One region of the Microbispora bryophytorum genome, then DNA from elsewhere that is predicted to be linked to it. Evidence: riboswitches for the same ligand, from Rfam matches in the RefSeq annotation. Region 1 holds a riboswitch; the other holds the start of a gene.
The links. A riboswitch is a leader RNA that binds a small molecule or an ion and turns the genes downstream of it on or off. The one in region 1 is predicted to bind glycine.
Positions count from the first base shown of each region.

Region 1 (9,979 bases):
CCGCCGGCGCAGCACCGCGTAGACGCAGACGGCCATGCCGAGACCGAGCAGGTGCTGGACGATCACGACGGCGGTGATACTTCCCAGCGGGCTCAGCGCCGCCAGGAACAGCGAGTAGCCGGACGGCCGCGAGGGCAGCGGCCGCAGGTCGAGGGCCGAGCTGAGGTAGGCGAAGGAATCGGCCCAGAACCACAACGCGGGCCGGTAGCCGAGCACGGCGAGCGCGCGCAGTGCGACGCCCGCGACCAGCACGACCAGGAACGCCCGATGCGGGCGCAGCGCCTCGCGCCACCTCACGTGACGGCCCTCCTCCTCGCCGGGGAAGTCACCACCTTATTGGCTCCGGCCGACGTTCTGCCCGCGTGCATGATCACGAACGGTTCCACGGCAGGTGAGGTGGGTGCTCGCCGATTTTCTGCATGATCACGAAGGGTTCCGGTGCAGGTGAGGGGCATCGCCTGCGACAAATTACAAGATCACGGCGGGGGTGGGGGGTCAGCACTCGATGACGTTGACGGCGAGGCCGCCGCGCGAGGTCTCCTTGTATTTGTCGAGCATGTCCCTGCCGGTGTCGCGCATCGTCTTGATCGCCTTGTCCAGCGACACGAAGTGGCGGCCGTCGCCGCGCAGCGCGATGCGGGCGGCGGCGATCGCCTTGATCGAGGCGACGGCGTTGCGCTCGATGCACGGGATCTGGACGAGCCCGCCGATCGGGTCGCAGGTCAGGCCGAGGTTGTGCTCGATGCCGATCTCGGCGGCGTTCTCGACCTGCTCCGGCGTCCCGCCGAGCGCCTCGGTGAGGCCCGCCGCCGCCATCGAGCAGGCCGAGCCGACCTCGCCCTGGCAGCCCACCTCCGCGCCGGAGATGGAGGCGTTCTCCTTGAACAGCACGCCGATCGCGCCCGCGGTGAGAAGGAAACGGACGACGCCGTCCTCACCGGAACCCGGGAGGAAACGCATGTAGTACGACAGAACGGCCGGGACGATACCGGCGGCGCCGTTGGTCGGCGCGGTGACGATCCGGCCGCCCGCGGCGTTCTCCTCGTTGACGGCCAGCGCGAACAGCGTGACCCAGTCCATCGCCCGCAGCGGGTCGGTCCCGTCGGTTTCACCCTGCAGCCGCCGGTGCAGCTGGTGGGCCCGGCGGCGAACCTTGAGGCCGCCCGGCAGGACGCCCTCGCGGCTGGTGCCGCGCCGTACGCACTCGGCCATGACCGCCCACAGGTGCAGCAGGCGATCCCGGATCTCCTCCTCCGTACGGCCGAAGGCCTTCTCGTTCTCCATCATCAGGCCGGAGATCGACAGGCCGGTCTCCGCGCAGTGCGCGAGCAGTTCGTGCGCGGTCGTGAAGGCGTACGGCAGCGCCGTGTCATCGGGCTTGATCCGGTCGGCGCCGGTGGCGTTCTCGTCCACCACGAAGCCGCCGCCGACCGAGTAGTACACCTTCTCGCGCAGCACCGCGTCGCCGGCGTACGCCGTGAACCGCATGCCGTTCGGGTGGTGGGGGAGCGACAGCCTGCGCTCGAAGACGAGGTGCTCGCCGACCACGAACGGGATCTCCTGCACGCCGTACAGGGTGACCGTGCCGCTCGCCCGCATCGCCGCCAGTCGTTCGTCGACGGTGTCGACGTCGACCAGTTCGGGCTTGTCGCCGGACAGGCCCAGCAGGACCGCCTTGTCACTGCCGTGGCCCTTGCCGGTCAGCCCGAGCGAGCCGTACAGGACGGCCTCGACCCGGGTGACCTTCTCCAGCAGCCCGTCCCGGTGCAGCCCGCGGGCGAACCTGTGCGCCGCCGCCATCGGGCCGCCCGTGTGCGAGCTGGACGGCCCGATCCCCACCTTGAACAGGTCGAAGACGCTGATCGCCATTGACCGTCGCCTTTCACACGTCTCCGGTGGCCGTCAGGACTCGCCGGAGGTCAGCGCGGTGTACTCCGCGGCCGACAGCAGGTCGTCCGGCTCCTGCTCCACGCGCACGCGGAACAGCCAGCCCTCGCCGTACGGGTCGGAGTTGACCAGCGAGGGGTCGTCCACGACGGCGGGGTTGATCTCGACGACCTCACCGCCGACCGGCGCGAAGATGTCGCTCACGGACTTGGTGGACTCCACCTCGCCGACCGTGTCGCCGGCCGCGACCGTCGAGCCGGCCTCCGCGTGCACCTCCACGAAAACCACGTCGCCGAGCTGCTCGGCGGCGTACGCGGTGATGCCCACCGTCACGGTGAGGCCGTCCTCGATCCCGGCCACCCACTCGTGTTCCTTGGTGTAGCTCAGGTCGTCCGGAATGGTGCTCACTTGCTCCTCCTGTAGAAAGGCAGATCGACGACGTCGACCGGTTCTTGGCTGCCCCGGATGTCCACGGCCAGGCCACCCTTGTCCAGGGCGCCCTCGTCGACGTACGCCATGGCGATCGGGCGGCCGAGGGACTGCGACGGAGCGCCGCTGGTCACCTCGCCGACGACGGCGCCCTCCCGGGTGACGGGGTAGCCGTGGCGGGGCACGCGGCGGCCGAGCGCGGCGAGCCCGACCAGGCGCCGCCTGGTGCCGTTCTCCGCTGCCCGTTCGAGGGCGGCCTTGCCCACGAAGTCGCCGGGTTTGTCGAAGCGGACGACCCGGCCGAGGCCGGCGTCGAACGGCGTGATCGCGGCGCTCAGCTCGTTGCCGTAGAGCGGCATGCCGGCTTCCAGGCGCAGCGTGTCGCGGGCCGAGAGCCCTGCGGGGACGAGCCCGGCGTCCTTGCCCGCCTCGGCGAGGGCGTTCCACAGCGGCACGGCGTGCTCGTTCGCCACGAAGAGCTCGAAGCCGTCCTCGCCGGTGTATCCGGTGCGCGCGATCAGGGCGGGCGCGCCCGCGACGACGCCGGGGACGATGGCGTAGTACTTCAGATCGTCGAGGTCGGCGTCGGTCAGCGCGGCCAGGATCCCGGCGGCGCGCGGGCCCTGCACGGCGACCAGCGCGTACTCGTCCGACCGGTCGGTCACCCGCGCGTCGTGGCCGCGGACGCGGTCGGCGAGCTCACGGGCGACGAGGGCGTAGTTGGAGGCGTTGGCGACGACCATGTACCGGTCCTCGTCGAGGCGGTAGACGATGAGATCGTCGAGGATGCCGCCGGTCTCGTTCACGATCATCGTGTAGCGGGCGCGGCCGGGCGCGAGGACGCTGAGGTGGCCCACGAGGGCGCGGTCGAGCGCCTCGCCCGCCTGTGCGCCGACGACGAAGATCTCTCCCATGTGGGACAGGTCGAACAGCCCCGCGGCCGTGCGCACCGCGTTGTGCTCGGCCGACTCACTGCCGTAACGCAGGGGCATCTGCCAGCCCGCGAAGTCGGTCAGGGTCGCGCCCAGACTTTCGTGGACCCCGCGCAGCGGGGTGGATCGGGACATGCGCACCTCGGAAGGACGGATGCTGCGTTTGACATCGGGCATCCTCCCCCTCTGTCATCGGCGCCTGAGAGCTTCGTCCGATCTTTACCGGACTTTCACCTTCGGCGAGGCCTTCCGGCCTTCTTTCCAGAGGTCACCTGGCCCGCACGGTCCTTTGCCTTGAGAGGTTCGCGGGGAGGGCTTGCTCCTTCAGGGGCCCTGACCGGATGCCAGGACGCTCTCCCGCGCGGGATCACTGGTGTCCTGCAAGCCTAGTGGTTCGCCGCCATCCCCGTAACCGGCAGGTTCGCCCCGATTTCCCCGATCGGGGTATCCGGTCCTCGCGGGGCTCTCGTCACGACCTGCGATCGCACTCGCGTGACGGCCGATGCGCCGCGCACAGACGCGTCAGAGCGGACGGAAGGTCGTCGCCGGTGAGGATCCGCTGGTGGAGGGCCTGGGTGTCGGGGGACGGCTCGGTGCCGAGGCGGTCGACCAGGGTCCGGCGCAGTCGCTGATAGGACGCCGAGGCGTCGTGGGTGCGGCCCGAGCGATGCAGCGCCAGCATGAGCTGCCGGTGCGGCCGTTCGCGCAGCGGGTGGCGCCGTGCCCACTGCGCCAGGCCGCCGACGATCTCGTGATGGTGCCCGAGCGCCAGCCGTACGTCGAAGAGGTCTTCGGTCACCGCGCGCCGGTCCTCGTCGAGCCGTTCGGCCCAGGCGGACAGCTCGTCCACGTGCCGCATCGCGGGCAGGGCGTCGCCCCGCCAGAGGCTCAGCGCGTTCTCGAACATCCTCGCCGCATTGTGGTAATCGCCATTCTCGCGAGCGATTCTGGCCTGTTCCGCGAAATGGTTGAATACTGCAGCATCCACGGATCCCGACGGGACGGAAAGAAGGTAGCCGCCGTCCAGGGTGTGCAGCGGAGAAATGTCGGGGTCGCGCGGCGAGAGGCGTCGCCGCACCTGTGCGATGTAGGTGGTAAGATTCCGCGGCGCTGATTTAGTGGGGCGGCCATTCCACAACAGATCGATGAGCCGGTCCCGGTGAACCGCGATATTGGGATTGAGCAGGAACAATGCGAGGAGTTGCCGGTGCCTCGGAGCGAGCCCGGCGATGACATCCCCTGAAGGTTTCATGGCCAGGAACGGTCCGAGCACGGCGTAAAACACGGTTCCCCTCGCATGAAAGCAGCGTGAACGCGCCGACGATGCGGCTTTGATCGCCATTTGACCATATCTCTCCCCGGCGGCTTTCGTCAAAAATACGCCGTTTCTATGTCGGCCGCTGCGGAACCCCATAAACTCCGCTCTCGCGGCCGCAATGCCCTGCCCCGTGCGCGCCGATACGCCCGATAACCCAAATGAAATCGGTTTCAGATCATGCTCTCGCCGACTGTCCATGCCGGCGGAGTGAGAGTGCGACGCCGATTACGCGATGGTCAATGATCGATTCCGGCGCTCACCGGGTCGTCGCGGCGCCGCCTCCGGCCGCGGGAGCAGGCCGGGAGCACGCGGGGCCCGGCCTCGGTGCGCCGGGCGGGTGGCCGGGCCGCTCAAGCGCGATCGGACCGCTCAAGCGCGACCGGGGCGACGCCGGCCGGCGGCGGTGACCAGGGCGTGGAACAGCGGGCCGTCCTCGTCGGCCTCCGGGTGCCACTGGACGGCCAGGGCGAACGCCGCGTCCGTGACCGCGACGGCCTCGATCGTGTCGTCGTCGGAGCGGGCGGTGACCTCCAGCCCGCCGGCCAGGCGGTCGATCGCCTGGTGGTGATAGTGGGCGGGGGTGAGGTCCTCGCCGCCGTAGATCTCGGCCAACCCCGGCGAGAGCCGTACAGGGAGGCGGCCGAACGTCCCGGGGGCGGGGGAGTGGGCGGTGTGCCCGACCACGTCGGGCAGGTGCTGGTGGAGGGTGCCGCCCAGCGCCACGTTGAGCACCTGCAGGCCCCGGCAGATGCCGAGGAACGGCAGGCCGGTGCGCAGGGCGGCCTCCATCAGCCCGAACTCCGCCTCGTCGCGGAACTCCCGGACATATCCGGTCTGTTCGGCGGGCGGCGCGCCGTAGCGGGCGGGGTCGATGTCGCCCCCGCCCGCGATGATCAGCCCGTCCAGCCGCCCGGCCAGCGCGGCCGGCTCCCCGGCGGGCGGCAGGATGACCGGCTGGCCGCCCGCCCGCGCGATGTGGTCGACGTACATGTACGGCAGCAGCGCCGCCGTCATCTCCCAGACGGTGAACCTCGCCGGCTCGACGTAGCACGTCACGCCGATCACGGGACGAGCCATGGGCTTACCCCTTACAGCGGAGTGACGTACGCGCCGGAGATGCCGCCGTCGACCAGGAACTCCGAGGCGGTGATGAACGACGCGTCGTCGGAGGCGAGGAACGCGACCGCCGCGGCGATCTCCTCGGCCCGGGCGAAGCGGCCGATCGGCACGTGGACCAGGCGGCGCTGGGCGCGCTCGGGGTCCTTGGCGAACAGCTCCCGCAGCAGCGGGGTGTCCACCGGTCCGGGGCACAGCGCGTTGACCCGGATGCCCTCGCGGGCGAACTGGACGCCCAGCTCCCGGCTCATCGCGAGCACGCCGCCCTTGGAGGCGGTGTAGGAGATCTGCGAGGTGGCCGAGCCCATCACCGCGACGAACGACGCGGTGTTGATGATCGAGCCCTTGCCCTGCCGCTGCATGTACGGGATGGCGTGCCTGCAGCACAGGTAGACGCTGGTGAGGTTGACCTCCTGCACCCGGCGCCAGGCGTCGATGCCGGTCTCCAGGATGGAGTCGTCGTCCGGCGGCGAGATGCCCGCGTTGTTGAACGCGATGTCGACGCTGCCGAACTCCTCGAACGCGGTCCGGTACATCCGGGCCACGTCGTCCTCGTTCGCCACGTCGGCCTTGACGAACAGGCCGCCGACCTCACCGGCCGCCTTCGCGCCGGCCTCCTCGTCGAGGTCGGCCACCACGACCTTGGCGCCCTCCTGGGCGAACCGGTGGGCCGTGGCCAGCCCGATGCCGCTGCCCGCCCCGGTGATGACGGCGACGCGGTCCTGCAAACGCTGCATTGTTCTACTCCGTGGAGATGAAGACGTTCTTGGTCTCGGTGAAGGCCGACAGGGCGTCGGGGCCGAGCTCCCGCCCGAGGCCCGATTGCTTGAAGCCGCCGAACGGGGTCCAGTAGCGGACGCTGGAGTGCGAGTTGACCGACAGGTTGCCCGCCTCGACGGCCCGCGCCACCCGCAGCGCCCGGCCCACGTCGCGGGTCCAGATCGACCCCGACAGGCCGTACGCCGTGTCGTTGGCGATCCGTACGGCGTCGGCCTCGTCCTCGAACGGCACGACGGTCACCACGGGTCCGAAGATCTCCTCGGTGAACGCCCTGCGGAAGGACTCCGAGGACGAGGACGACCCGGCCAGCAGGGTGGGCGGGAACCAGTAGCCGGGTCCGCTCGGGCAGGACCCGGCGGCGTACACGTCGGCCTGGTCGACGAACGACGCGACGCGCTCCCGGTGCTCGGCGCTGATCAGCGGGCCCATCTGGCTCGCGGGGTCGTTCGGGTCGCCGACCTTCACCTCCCGCACCGCCTGCGACAGGCGCACGAGGAAGTCGTCGTAGACGGAGCGCTCCACCAGGATGCGCGAGCGGGCGCAGCAGTCCTGGCCGGAGTTGTCGAAGACCGCCATGGGCGCCGAGGCCGCGGCCTTGTCGAGGTCGGCGTCGGCGAAGACGATGTTGGCGCTCTTGCCGCCCAGCTCCAGCGTCACCCGTTTGACCTGCTCCGCGGCCTTGGCGCCGATCAGTCTCCCGACCTCGGTCGAGCCGGTGAACACGATCTTCCGCACGTCGGGGTGCTCGACGAGCCGGGCGCCGGCGACCTCACCCTCGCCGGGGACGACCTGGAGCACGCCCTCGGGCAGCCCGGCCTCCAGGGCGAGCTCGGCCAGCCGCAGCGCGGTCAGCGGGGTCCACTCGGCCGGCTTCACGATCACCGTGTTTCCGGCGGCGAGGGCCGGGGCGGCTCCCCAGGTCATGACGACCATCGGGAAGTTCCACGGCACGATGATCCCGACCACGCCCAGCGGCTCGGCGAACGTGACGTCCACCCCGCCGGGCACCGGGATCTGCCTGCCGTGGTCGCGCTCGGGCGCGCCCGCGTAGAAGTTCAGCACGTCGCGGACGTTGCCCGCCTCCCAGCGGGCGTTGCCCACCGTGTGGCCGGCGCCGGTGATCTCCAGCCGCGCCAGCTCCTCCGCGTGGTCCTCCACGACCTGCGCGAAGCGGCGCAGCAGCCGGGCCCGCTCGCCCGGGGCGACCGCGCGCCAGGCCGGGAAGGCCCGGACGGCCCGCTCGACCGCGCGGTCCACCTCCGCGGCGTCCGCCATCTCGACCTCGGCGATCACGTCCTCGGTCGCCGGATTGACTATCTTCACAGCCGTTCGAACCCCCGATAGAGCTCCCAGTCGGTGACCGCCGCGTCGAAGGCGGCCAGCTCGACCCTCGCGTTGTTGGCGTAGTGCTCGACCACGTCCTTGCCGAACGCCTCCTCGGCGATCGGCGAGCCCTCCCACAGCGTCAGCGCGTCGCGGAGCGTGGCGGGCACCCGCTCGGCCCCGGAGTCGTAGGCGTTCCCGCCGAACGGCTCGTCCAGCTCCAGCCCGGCGTCGATGCCGCGCAGCCCCGCCGCGATCATGGCCGCGACCGCGAGGTAGGGATTGACGTCGCCGCCCGGCACCCGGTTCTCGATCCGCAGGGAGGGGCCGTGGCCGACCAGCCGCAGCGAGCAGGTGCGGTTGTCCACGCCCCACTTGACGGCGGTGGGGGCGAAGCTGCCGGGCACGAAGCGCTTGTAAGAGTTGACGTTGGGCGCGTAGAGCAGCGTCAGCTCCCGCATCGCCGCGAGCTGCCCGGCGACGAAGCGCCGGCCGGTCTCCGACAGCCCGTACGGCTCGCCGCCCGCCATCACGGGCGTGCCGCCGGCGTCGCGCAGCGAGATGTGGATGTGGCAGGAGTTGCCCTCGCGCTGGTTCGGCTTGGCCATGAACGTGATCGACCTGCCCTCCTGGGCGGCGATCTCCTTGGCGCCGTTCTTGTAGAACACGTGGTTGTCGCAGGTGGACAGCGCGTCGGCGTACCGGAAGGCGATCTCGTGCTGGCCGAGGTTGCACTCGCCCTTGGCGGACTCGACGTACAACCCGGCGCCCTCCATGCCGAGCCTGATCCTGCGCAGCAGCGGCTCGATCCGGGAGGTGCCGAGCAGCGAGTAGTCGACGTTGTAGAGGTTGGCCGGGGTCAGGTCGCGGTAGCCCCGCTGCCAGGCCTGCTCGTAGCTGTCGTCGTAGACGACGAACTCCAGCTCGGTGCCGACGTAGGCGGTCCAGCCGCGTTCGGCGAGCCGGGCGAGCTGGCGGCGCAGGATCTGCCGGGGCGAGGGCACGACGTCCGCGCCGTCCTCCCACACGAGGTCGGCCAGCAGCAGCACGGTGCCCTCGTGCCAGGGCACGCGGCGCAGCGTCGACAGGTCCGGCCGCATGACGAAGTCGCCGTAGCCGCGCTCCCAGGACGACATGGCGTATCCGCCCACGGTGTTCATGTCGACGTCGACGGCGAGCAGGTAGTTGCAGCCCTCCGCGGAGTGGTCCAGCACCTCCTCCAGGAAGTACCGCGCCGACAGCCGCTTGCCCTGCAGCCGCCCCTGCATGTCGGTGACCGCGAGCAGGACCGTGTCCACGCGGCCCGCTTCGACGTCATCGCGGAGTCGCTCCACGCTGAGCACGGTGCCTCCCGTCCAAAAGTCTGGAATCAGACCATTGAGGGCATGCAAGCACCATGTTCCCCTCGTCGTCAACAATGTCCGGGGGGTTTACCCTCGGTCACAGAGACGGGGGACCCGCGGTGACGGGTGGAGGGACGATGCGCATGGAGAGCACCCCGGCGGACGCGTCCGTCTCCGGCCCCCGGGCTCCGGTCGCGTCCGTGTCGCGGGACGCGACCGTGGGGATCACCGGCGTGGTGTCGCTGCTGCGGCCGGTGCGGGCGGGCAACGCGTTCGAGGAGACCGTCGAGCGCCTGCTGCAGGCCATCAAGCTCGGCGTCGTCCCGCACGGTGAGAAGCTGCCGCCGGAGCGCGAGCTGGCCACCCGGCTCGGCATCAGCAGGGTCACGCTGCGCGAGGCGATCCGCGCGCTGCAGGAGGCCGGCTACCTCGACGTGCGGCGCGGCCGGTACGGCGGGGCCTTCGTCGTCTACCGGCCGCCGAGCCCGCGCAAGGGCGACCTGCGCAGGGCCGTCACCCGCATGGGCGAGGACGATCTCGAAGACGCGCTGACGTTCCGGATGGCCGTCGAGTGCGGGGCGGCCCGGGTGCTCGCGACCGCCGACCTGACCCCGCGGCAGCGGGAGACGCTGGCCGCCCGGTTGTCCGGGGTGAACGACGCGGCGCCGGACGACTACCGCCGGATGGACATCGCGTTCCACCTGGCGATCGCGGAGCTGAGCGGCTCGCCGCTGCTGGCCGCCGCCTGCGCCGACGCCCGGCTGCGGGTGACCGATCTGCTCAACGCGATCCCCGTGCTGCGGCCCAACATCGAGCACGCGGCCGTCCAGCACGCCGCCATCGCCGCCGCG
Region 1 covers NZ_JBICTF010000009.1:28,309-38,287, reverse strand. The annotation lists gene ACGFIB_RS27570 (hypothetical protein) at 1-297, opposite strand, end outside; gene ACGFIB_RS27565 (L-serine ammonia-lyase) at 496-1,869, opposite strand; gene gcvH (glycine cleavage system protein GcvH) at 1,903-2,295, opposite strand; gene gcvT (glycine cleavage system aminomethyltransferase GcvT) at 2,292-3,383, opposite strand; glycine riboswitch at 3,425-3,520, opposite strand; glycine riboswitch at 3,521-3,618, opposite strand; gene ACGFIB_RS27550 (AfsR/SARP family transcriptional regulator) at 3,718-4,590, opposite strand; gene ACGFIB_RS27545 (gamma-glutamyl-gamma-aminobutyrate hydrolase family protein) at 4,936-5,643, opposite strand; gene ACGFIB_RS27540 (3-oxoacyl-ACP reductase) at 5,655-6,419, opposite strand; gene ACGFIB_RS27535 (aldehyde dehydrogenase family protein) at 6,424-7,815, opposite strand; gene ACGFIB_RS27530 (glutamine synthetase family protein) at 7,782-9,119, opposite strand; gene ACGFIB_RS27525 (FadR/GntR family transcriptional regulator) at 9,266-9,979, shown strand, end outside.

Region 2 (9,979 bases), on a different contig from region 1:
CGCGGGGCACCCGCGGGATGCCGCTGAGGCGGTGCGCCTCGCGCAGCGTGCGCAGACGGTTCACCTCGTCGGTCCACAGCGCGCCGTCGGGGGTGGCCTTCGCCTTGCGCCGGGCGATCCTGCTGTCGTAGGACTTCACGCCGAAAGTGGCGCGCTGGCCCGCCTCCGCCGCGCGCAGCCCCTCGGTCAGGGCGGCGTCGAAGCCCAGGGCCGCCTCACGCAGCTCAGGGAGCGGCGCGCCCGCCGCCTTCGCCTCCTGGAACCGCCGCTGCGCCACCCGGACCTTCTCCAGCACGTGGTCGAAGTCCTTCCGGATCTCCAGATCCGCGTGGTAGCGGACCTCCGCCTCCCGGCTCACCCGCGGACGGAAAAACGCCATCGTCAGCCCCTTCGGTATCGAACTCGCGCGATCGGACGCGCGCAATCGAACTCGCGTCGCAGTCCGTAGCGTACGCGCTCCGCGCGGGCACCCGCACCGCAGGGTGCGCCCCCCTTTACATAGTAAGGATCAGTATGGCAGCATGATCGTGTGCCTGCCAAGCGACCACCCGTCCCCCTGTCCCGCGAGCGGATCATCGACGCCGCCCTGCACATCGCCGACGGCCAGGGCCTGCGCCGGCTGACCATGCGCCGGCTCGGCGACGCCCTCCAGGTGGAGGCCATGGCGATCTACCACCACCTGCCGCGGGGCAAGGAGGCGCTGATGGACGCCCTCGCCGAGCACGTCACGACCGTGCAGGTCGATCCGGCCACCGCCGCCACCTGGCAGGACAGGGCGCGCGCCTGGGCCCGCGCGAGCCGTGCCGCGCTGCTCGAACACCCCGGCGTGCTGTCGCTGGCCCTGACCAAGCCGCCGAAGGGGTCGGCCCTCATCGCGATCACGGAGCAGATCGAGCAGTTGCGCGAGTCGGGGGCGGGCGACCCGGCCGGAGCGGTCCGCGCGCTGCGCGCCTACGTCTTCGGCAGCGTGGCGGTGGAGGTTCAGCAGTCGGGGTGGGCGGATCCGGACGCCGAGGTGCGCGACGCGCGCACCGCCGAGGGCGAGCGCGACTTCGAGCACGGCCTCGACGCGCTGGTCGCGGGCCTCGGCGGCTGAGCCCCTGGAATTTCCGGTCGGTCCGCATCGGTCGTGTCCGCCGACCGGAATCTGTGACATCTCGGTTACCCGACCGTCGGCGTGTCGAGGCCCGACCGGTGCCGCCAATGGGGCATTCTTGTGTACTAGGTCACATCAGTGTGCGCGAGCCTGCTCGGGGTGCGGTCGGGTCCCCTGCCCGACCGGCGGAAATGCTCCGAACGGACTATGTCGTACGGATGCGGCCGAGCCGCAAACTGGTGGAGTCCAGTGTGGTGTGCGTCATACCCCACGGGCACCCGGAAGACAAACAAGAGCGAACGATAAGACACGGAGCCCCGGCGATGTGCCCTCATGAACCGGCCTGTCCCAGCGCGGATGCAAAGGACCGAGAAGCCGCCCGCACGATAGCCTGTCACCCAGAGCAGGGCTGGAGCCTGCTCTGCAACGGCGTCGTGCTGTTCGAGGACACCGGCGAGCTGCTGCCCGACGGCGGCGTCATCGCCCCGCACCGCCCCACCGACATGGCCATCAGCGCCGCTTAGGCGAAAGCAGCCACCGGGCCACCACCTCGCCCACCCGGGCGGGGTCCTTTTTGAACTCGTGCCCCTCCCCGGGGAGGACCACGAGACGTGCGGCGTCCTTCTCGTCCGGCACGCCGAACGGATCCCGATCTCCGCTGACCACGAGCACGGGGATCCCCGCCTGCCGTAGTTCTTCCGCCCGTGAGCGTTCCGGCTTGCCCGGCGGGTGGAGCGGGAACGCGAGCGCCACCACCGCCTCGGCTCCGACGGCGCGCGCGGTGCGGCAGGCGACCCGCGCGCCGTTGCTGCGCCCGCCTTGGACGAGCGGCAGGTCCGGGTGGCGCTCACGAAGCGCGGCGACGATCGACAGCCACGCCTCGTCCTGCTTGACCGCCGACCCCGGCGCACGCGCGCCGCGCAGCCGGAAGGGCTGGGTCACCCGTGCGACGGTCCCCCCGATCGCCAGCACCGCGTCCCGTACGGCGAGCAGGTCGGGGGCGTCCACACCTCCCCCGGACCCGTGGGTCAGGACCAGCAGCAGCCGGGGATCGGCCGCCTCGTCCACCTCGGCCAGAGCACGGCCGTGCGGGGTCTCGATCTCCATGCGGGCGACGGTAGCGGGTCCGACCGGAGCAGGAGGACACGACCCTCCGATCGGAGGATGGCACGCCCCCGCGGAAGGGGCCAGAATGTCACAGTGACGGACATCACATCGCAGCAGCCGCCGCCCGCGACCGGGCGCCCCGTTCCTCCGCCGCTTCCTCCGCCGTCGGCGGCCTCCTCGACCCGCGAGGACCTGCGCGCCGTCATGGCGGCCCGTCGTGACCTCGGCCCCGAGTACGAGGACGCGCTGGTGGACTCGTTCCTCGACAAGCTCGACGTCGAGATCGCCGCACGAATACGCAACGAGGTGGCGGCCCAGCTGCGTCACCAGCCGCCCGGCCCCGTGGTCAAGCAGAGGGACGGCGCCGTGGGCGTGGCCATGGGGTCGCTGGCCCTGGGCATCCCCCTGACCGGGATCGCGGTGGGAAACGCGAACCTCCCGGGCCTGCTCCTGTCCTGGGGCGGGATCATCGCGGTCAACTTCGCCTACGCCGTCAGCCGCCGCTCCCAGCGCTGACGTCCGGGCGCTGACGTCCGGGCGCTGACGTCCGGGCGCTGACATCCGGCCCGTCGGTTCACCGCCGCCGGCTGAGCGTCCTCAGCCGGCCGCGCCGGCCTCCATCCCGGGACGGACGTCCCGGCCCAGGCGCAGCAGCACCTGCTCGGCGAGCGCGGGATCGGGATGGTCGAGGCCGTAGCGCCACACGGTCTCCGCGTCGGCGTCGCGGCCCCGCAGCGGCAGCGTGCGGGCCAGCAGTTCGATCGCGAGCGCGCCGGTGCCGGCGTCGGCCCCCTCCTGACGGCTGTCCTCCACGGCTCCGGCGAACTGCGCGCACGCCATCTCCAGGTGCGCCATGCCGAGCAGCACCCGCAGCCGCGCCGGGTCGGCCACCGCGCTGACCGACAGCGCCTCAAGCAGGACGTCGGCGGCCCGCTCGGGCTCGCCGTCCTCCAGCAGCCGCTCGGCCATCCGCTCGACCACGACGGACAGACCCTCGCCGGCCTCGCCGCGGTCCGGCGCGTCCTCGTCCGCGGCGAGTTCCGCGAAGATCGCGGCCGCGCCGTCGAGGTCGCCGCCTTCGGCGAGCCGGCGCGCGTGGTCGAGCCGGTCGGACCGCCGCCCGGAATCGATGGCCGTCATACAGGGGCCTCGCATGGTCGCAGGTGATGAGAAACGATCACCGCGATCTTAACGAGACCGGCCGCCGGGCGGGGCCGACATACCCAACTGATCAGTCCTCGTAGGCCTCCAGGGGCGGGCAGGAGCAGACGAGGTTGCGGTCGCCGTACGCCTGGTCGATGCGGCGCACCGGCGACCAGTACTTGTCGTCGCGCAGGCCGGGAACCGGGTAGGCGGCCACCGCCCGCGAGTACGGGTGGGTCCACTCGCCGACGGTGAGGCACTCGGCCGTGTGCGGAGCGTTGCGGAGCGGGTTGTCGGTCGCGTCGTACTCTCCCGACGCCACCTTCGCGATCTCGCCCCGGATGGCGATCATCGCGTCGGCGAAGCGGTCGAGCTCGGCCAGGTCCTCGCTCTCGGTCGGCTCGATCATGAGCGTGCCGGCGACGGGGAACGACATCGTGGGCGCGTGGAAGCCGTAGTCGATCAGCCGCTTGGCCACGTCGTCCACCGTGACGCCGGTCTCCTTGGTGATCTGGCGAAGGTCGACGATGCACTCGTGGGCGACGAGGCCGTCCTTGCCGGTGTAGAGCACCGGGTAGTGCGGCGACAGCCGCCGGGCCAGGTAGTTGGCCGACAGGATCGCCTGCTCGGTGGCCTGCCGCAGCCCGTCGGCGCCCATCATCCTGACGTACGCCCACGAGATCGGCAGGATGCCCGCCGAGCCGTACGGCGCGGCCGAGACGTGCGCCGGCAGGTGCTCGGCGAGGTGGGCCTTGACCGCGACCGGGCCGACGCCGGGACCACCGCCGCCGTGCGGGATGCAGAAGGTCTTGTGCAGGTTCAGGTGGGAGACGTCCGCGCCGAACTCGCCCAGCTTGGCCAGGCCCACCAGCGCGTTGAGGTTGGCCCCGTCGACGTAGACCTGCCCGCCGGCCTCGTGCACCCGCTCGCAGATCTCGACGATCGTCTCCTCGTACACCCCGTGGGTGGACGGGTAGGTCACCATGATCGCGGCGAGCGCGTCGCGGTGCTTGCCGATCTTGACGGCGAGATCGGCCAGGTCGACGTTGCCGCTTTCGTCGCAGGCCACCACGACGACCCGCATGCCCGCCATGACGGCGCTGGCGGCGTTGGTGCCGTGCGCGGAGGACGGGATGAGGCACACGTCGCGGCTACCCTCGCCCCTGGAGCGATGGTAGGACCTGATGGCCAGCAGCCCGGCGAACTCGCCCTGGGAGCCCGCGTTCGGCTGGATCGACACCCGGTCGTAGCCGGTGACCTCGGCCAGCCAGCCCTCCAGCGTCGCGATCAGCTCGGCGTACCCCTCGGCCTGCTCCACCGGCGCGAACGGGTGGATGGACGCGAACTCCGGCCAGGTGATGGGCTCCATCTCGGTGGTCGCGTTGAGCTTCATCGTGCAGGAGCCCAGCGGGATCATCGAGCGGTCGAGCGCGATGTCCTTGTCCTGCAGCCGCCGCAGGTAGCGCAGCATCGCCGTCTCGGACCGGTGGGAGTGGAACACCGGGTGGGTGAGGAAGTCCGAGGTCCGGTGGAGGTCGGCCGGAAACGCGTCGGAGGTCACCCGGTCGAGGTCCTCGACCACGAGGTCGGGCGCGCCGAACGCCGCCCAGACCGCCCGCAGGTGGTCCGTGGTGGTCTTCTCGTCGCAGGCGACGCCGACGTGGTCGTCGCCGGCCAGGCGCAGGTTCACGCCCCGCTCCGCGGCGGCGGCCACGACCTCGGCGGCCCGGCCGGGCACGCGGGCGAGCACGGTGTCGAAGAACTCGTCGTGGACGACCTCCACGCCGCCCTCGCGCAGCCCGGCTGCCAGGACGGCCGCGTACCGGTGCGCCCGCTGGGCGATCCTCCTGAGACCGTCCGGGCCGTGGTAGACGGCGTACATCGAGGCCATGACGGCGAGCAGGACCTGCGCGGTGCAGATGTTGCTGGTGGCCTTCTCCCGCCGGATGTGCTGCTCGCGGGTCTGCAGGGCCAGCCGGTAGGCCGTGCGGCCGTCGGCATCCACCGAGACGCCGACCAGGCGGCCCGGCATCTGCCGCTGCAGGCCCTCGCGGACGGCCATGTACGCGGCGTGGGGGCCGCCGTAGCCCAGCGGGACACCGAAGCGCTGAGAGGAGCCGACGGCGATGTCGGCGCCCTGCTCGCCCGGAGGCTCCAACAGGGTCAGCGCCAGCAGGTCGGCCGCGGCCACCAGCAGCGCCCCCTGGGCGTGCGCCCGCTCGGCGACCGCGTGGAAGGACGCCACCCGGCCGCTCGCGCCCGGATACTGGACGAGGACCCCGAAGCACTCGGGCAGCTCACCGGCGAGGTCGGACTCCACCAGCGTGATGCCGAGCGGCTCGGCGCGGGTCGCCAGCACGGCCTTGGTCTGCGGCAGCGCGTCGGCGTCCACCACGAACACGTCGGTCTTCGCCTTGCTCGCCCGCCGCGCCAGCGTCATCGCCTCGGCCGCGGCCGTCGCCTCGTCGAGCAGGGACGCACCGGCGACGTCGAGGCCGGTGAGGTCCGACACGACCGTCTGGAAGTTCAGCAGCGCCTCCAGCCGCCCCTGTGAGATCTCCGGCTGGTAGGGCGTGTACGCCGTGTACCACCCGGGGTTCTCCAGCACGTTGCGGAGGACGACACCCGGGGTGATCGTGTCGTGGTATCCGAGGCCGATCATCGGAGTCAGCACCCGGTTGCGGCCGGCGAGGGCGCGCAGCTCGGCCAGGGCCTCGGCCTCCCCCACCGCCGCGGGCAGGTTCAGCGGGCCGCGCGTGCGGATGGCCTCGGGCACGGCCACGGCGAGCAGGTCGGCCACCGACTCGTAGCCGACGGCCTCCAGCATCCGGGCGCGGCCGGCCTCGGAGGGGCCGATATGACGGGTGGCGAAGGGCGGAGCGGAAAGATCGCGAAGTGTGGACCGATCGGTCATGACAGGGGCCTCCTGGGCGGGTCGAGACCTGCGGCGACCGTCCGGCGCCCTGGGTGGCGCGGCCGGTCGTGAAGCGGTCTCCCCCTCTGTCATCGGACCTGAGAGCTTCACCGGGCCGTCGAGCCCGGCTTTCCCCTTCGGTGAGGCGCCGCCTGGCCGGCGGGCCTGCTTTTCAGAGTCGCCTCGTCCGTGCGGTACGGATGCCTGAGAGATTCCGGGGAGGTTTGCTCCTTCGGCGCCCCTGAAATGCCAGGGGTCTCTCCCGCACGAGGTCGTCGGCCGTTCCCACTCTACCGGCTACCCCGGATCGGCCCGACTCGCACCCTGCTCGAGATCGGCGCCGAGACCGGCCTGGCGGGCGCGGACGATGGCCTCGGCCCGGTCGGCGACCGCCAGCTTGGCGAAGATGGCGGTGATGTGGTTGCTCACCGTCTTGCCGCTGATGGCCAGATGCCGGGCGATCGCGGGGTTGGACCGTCCCGCCGCGATGAGGTCGAGGACCTCCCGTTCACGCGCGGTGAGCTCGGGAAAGGGCTCCGGGGCCGGCGCGCGGGAGGCCCCGACGGCGAAGAAGTCGATGATCCGGCGAGCCACGCTCGGGCCGAAGACGGCGTGTCCGGCCGCGACCGAGCGGACCGCCCAGACGATCTCCTCCTGCTTCGCGCCCTTGACCAGGTATCCGAAGGCTCCGGCGCGCATCGCCGCGAACACCGACTCGTCGTCCTCGAACATCGTGAGCACGAGCACCCGGGTGGCGGGCACGGCGCGCACGATGGCCCTGGTGGCCTCCACCCCGTTGACGCCCGGCATGTGCAGGTCCATGACCACGACATCGGGGCGCGTGAGCTGCACCTCACGGCGGGCGGCGTCGCTCCGGCGCCCCCGGAGCCGCTGTCGCTCACCTCAACGTGCAGGGCGTGATCGGCGCGCAGGGAGACCCGGCACGCCGTCGCCCCGCCGTGGCGCAGCGCGTTGGTGACCGCCTCGGTGGCGATGCGATAGGCGGCCACCTCCACCGCGGCGGGCAGCGGCGGCAGGTCGTCCGGGGCGTCGACCGTGACCACGCACCCGGCGTGCTCGCGGCGCCAGGATTGCTGGGCGCGCTGGCGCAGCGCGCCCAGCAGTCCGAGCTCGTCGAGGTCGGGCGGGCGCAGATCGTAGACGAGCCGGCGGATGTCGGCGATCGCGGCAGTCAGGTCGGCGCGCAGGTCGAGCAGGAGCCGCCCGCTCCGCTCGGGGTCGGTGTGACGCAGATTGTGGGCCGCGTCGGCCTTGAGCGTCACCGCGGTGAGCACGGTGCCGAGGCCGTCGTGCAGATCGCGGCGCAGTCGCCGGCGTTCCTCCTCCCGCGCGGCCACGATGCGCGTGCGGGACTCGCCCAGTTGCTCCGACAAACGCACCGCCTGCAGGGCCAGGCCGACCGGGGCGGCCAGCAGTCCCAGGGCCCGCCGGTCCGCGCCGGACAGCCGGCTCTCCCCCGCCCGCAGCCCGACGAGCAGGTCCGCGGGCGGCCCGCCGGCCACCTCCAGCGGCACGGTGTGCCGCAGCCGCGGCGCCCGGCCGTACGTCGCGACCAGCCGCCCGTCGGAGCTGACCGCGGCGTACGGCAGCCGCAGCGCCTCGCACACGGCACGCAAGACCCCGTCCAGGCCGGTGCCGAGCCGCAGGCCGACCCGGGCGGCGGCCGCCGCAGGATCGCGGCGCTGGCCGTACATGACCCGGTCCACCGCGGACTGTACGGCCGAGCGGGCGGGCGCGAAGGCGAGCGCGACGACCGCGGTCGCGATCAGCGGGGTGGCCGACAGCCGGTCCCGCGCCAGCGCGGACAGCCCCGCGACGATGCCCAGGTAGGCCAGCACGACGCCGAGCGTGAGCACCCCGTACACCAGCGACCGGTTGACGATCAGCTCGATGTCGTACAACCCGTGGCGCAGGATCGCCACCGTGGCCGCGGCCGGGATCAGCGGCAGGGTCAGCAGGAACAACACCGGCCCGTCGGTCGTCACGATCCGCTGCGCGTTGAGCGCGGCGAACAGTCCCACCGCCCACAGCAGCCACATCAACTGCAGCCGTGGCACCCCGCGGGACCGGCGGACGCGCAGGACGAGCGCGCCGACAGAGGCCAGCAGCACCAGCGCGTCGGCGGCGGCGAACACCGGAATCAGCCGCTGGGCGACCTCACCCGCGACGACGGGCAGCATCGGCTCCCCCATGGCCAGCCCGTCCCCCGCCAGCCCGGCCACCACGGGCAGGGTCAGGGTGGGCGTGAGCGGCAGGACGGCGAGGGTCGCGACGGCCAGCGGCCGCCAGCGCCGCGACAGCGGCCTGCCGTCGGGAAACAACTGGACGATCAGCGGAAGACAGACGGCCGGCGCCGGGATCCACACGGTGATGCCGAACAGCTCGACCGCCCGCGCCCACCCCTCCGGCAGCCCGACCGCGTCGGTGATCAGCCCGAGGCAGGCCACGCTCAGCGTGTAACAGGCGCCGTACGCCACGAACAGCAGCCCGATGCGGTGCCCGGGGCGGTGGGCGAGCACCAGCGCGCCGAACGCGGTGAAGGTCAGCGCCTGGACGCTGTTGGTCAGCAGGTAGGAGTCGTCGGCCGCGTCGGCGAAGGTGAACCCGCCGAGGAACCACGACACCCACGCCGCCGCCACCACGACGGCCGTGAGGATGAGCACCGCGACCGGACCGGCCCGCCTGACTGCCATGCGCTCATCATCGGACCCCGGCGCTCCCATCGGCCATAGGAGCGTGCTCCCGGATCACGGGGAGCATGGGACCGGAATCGGGACCATGCCCCCACGACGAAGGGAGCGGTCCGCGCCCATCCTCGGACTCGATCGGACAGCTCCCGAACTCTCGGAGGATCATCATGCAGCCGACCATCGACGCCCGCGCCGCCACCACCCCGCAGAAACCGCCGCGGGACGTGCGCGGCTTCTGGCGGGTGCTGCTCGCCGTCGTCGCTCCGCTCCCCATGCTCGGCATGGGTCTCCACTACCTGTTCAGCCCCGTGGACGGCGGCGAGTCGTTCGAGGCCACGGTCGCGGCGTACGCGGCCCACGAGCAGGCCGCGGGCGTGATCCGATGGTTCGCCCTGCCGTTCCTGGTCGGGCTGATCCCGGCCACCTTCGCCGTGGCCTGGGTGGCCCGTCGCGGCGCTCCCAGGCTCACCACGGCGGGCGTCCTCCTCGCGCTGCTCGGCGACCTGGCCGGCTTCCCCTTGATCCGCGGCGGCGACGACCTGGCGTACCTGACAGTGACCAGGCACTTCGACGTGGCGACCATGGCGAGGATTCAGAACGCGCTCGAGGACGACCCCGTACAGCTGGTGGCGAGCCTGCTGTTCATCGTGGGCATCGTCGTCGGCCTGCTACTGCTCGGCCTCGCGCTATCGCGCGGCGGCGCGGCACCGGCCTGGATGGGCCTTCTGCTCGCTGCCGGCGGGTTCACCCATCCGTTCATGCCCGGTCACACCGCGTCGGGCATCGGCCTGCTGATCACGGCCGTGGGCTTCGCCGGCGCGTCCGTCGCCCTGCTGCGTATGCGTAACGACGAGTTCGACCTGCCACCGGCCAGGCCCGGCGCGCGCGCCTGACCGTTCGAGCCCGGTGATAGCCGGGGCATCCGTCAGCCGGTCCTGCGGGCCTTTCTCCGGCGGGCCAGCTCGTCCGACGGATGGTCCCCCTCCGCATCCGGAGCGGCCTCCGCGC
Region 2 covers NZ_JBICTF010000005.1:173,656-183,634, reverse strand. The annotation lists gene ACGFIB_RS18190 (hypothetical protein) at 1-379, opposite strand, end outside; gene ACGFIB_RS18185 (TetR/AcrR family transcriptional regulator C-terminal domain-containing protein) at 530-1,096, shown strand; gene ACGFIB_RS18180 (DUF5999 family protein) at 1,420-1,620, shown strand; gene ACGFIB_RS18175 (alpha/beta hydrolase family protein) at 1,607-2,203, opposite strand; gene ACGFIB_RS18170 (hypothetical protein) at 2,297-2,719, shown strand; gene ACGFIB_RS18165 (hypothetical protein) at 2,801-3,343, opposite strand; gene gcvP (aminomethyl-transferring glycine dehydrogenase) at 3,435-6,260, opposite strand; glycine riboswitch at 6,443-6,535, opposite strand; gene ACGFIB_RS18155 (LuxR C-terminal-related transcriptional regulator) at 6,558-7,070, opposite strand; partial or broken gene ACGFIB_RS18150 (histidine kinase) at 7,409-7,975, opposite strand; gene ACGFIB_RS18145 (hypothetical protein) at 9,139-9,864, shown strand; gene ACGFIB_RS18140 (MerR family transcriptional regulator) at 9,897-9,979, opposite strand, start outside.
Region 2: it holds a riboswitch for glycine, as region 1 does, so the genes downstream of both, gcvP (aminomethyl-transferring glycine dehydrogenase) here and gcvT (glycine cleavage system aminomethyltransferase GcvT) in region 1, are expected to answer to the same signal.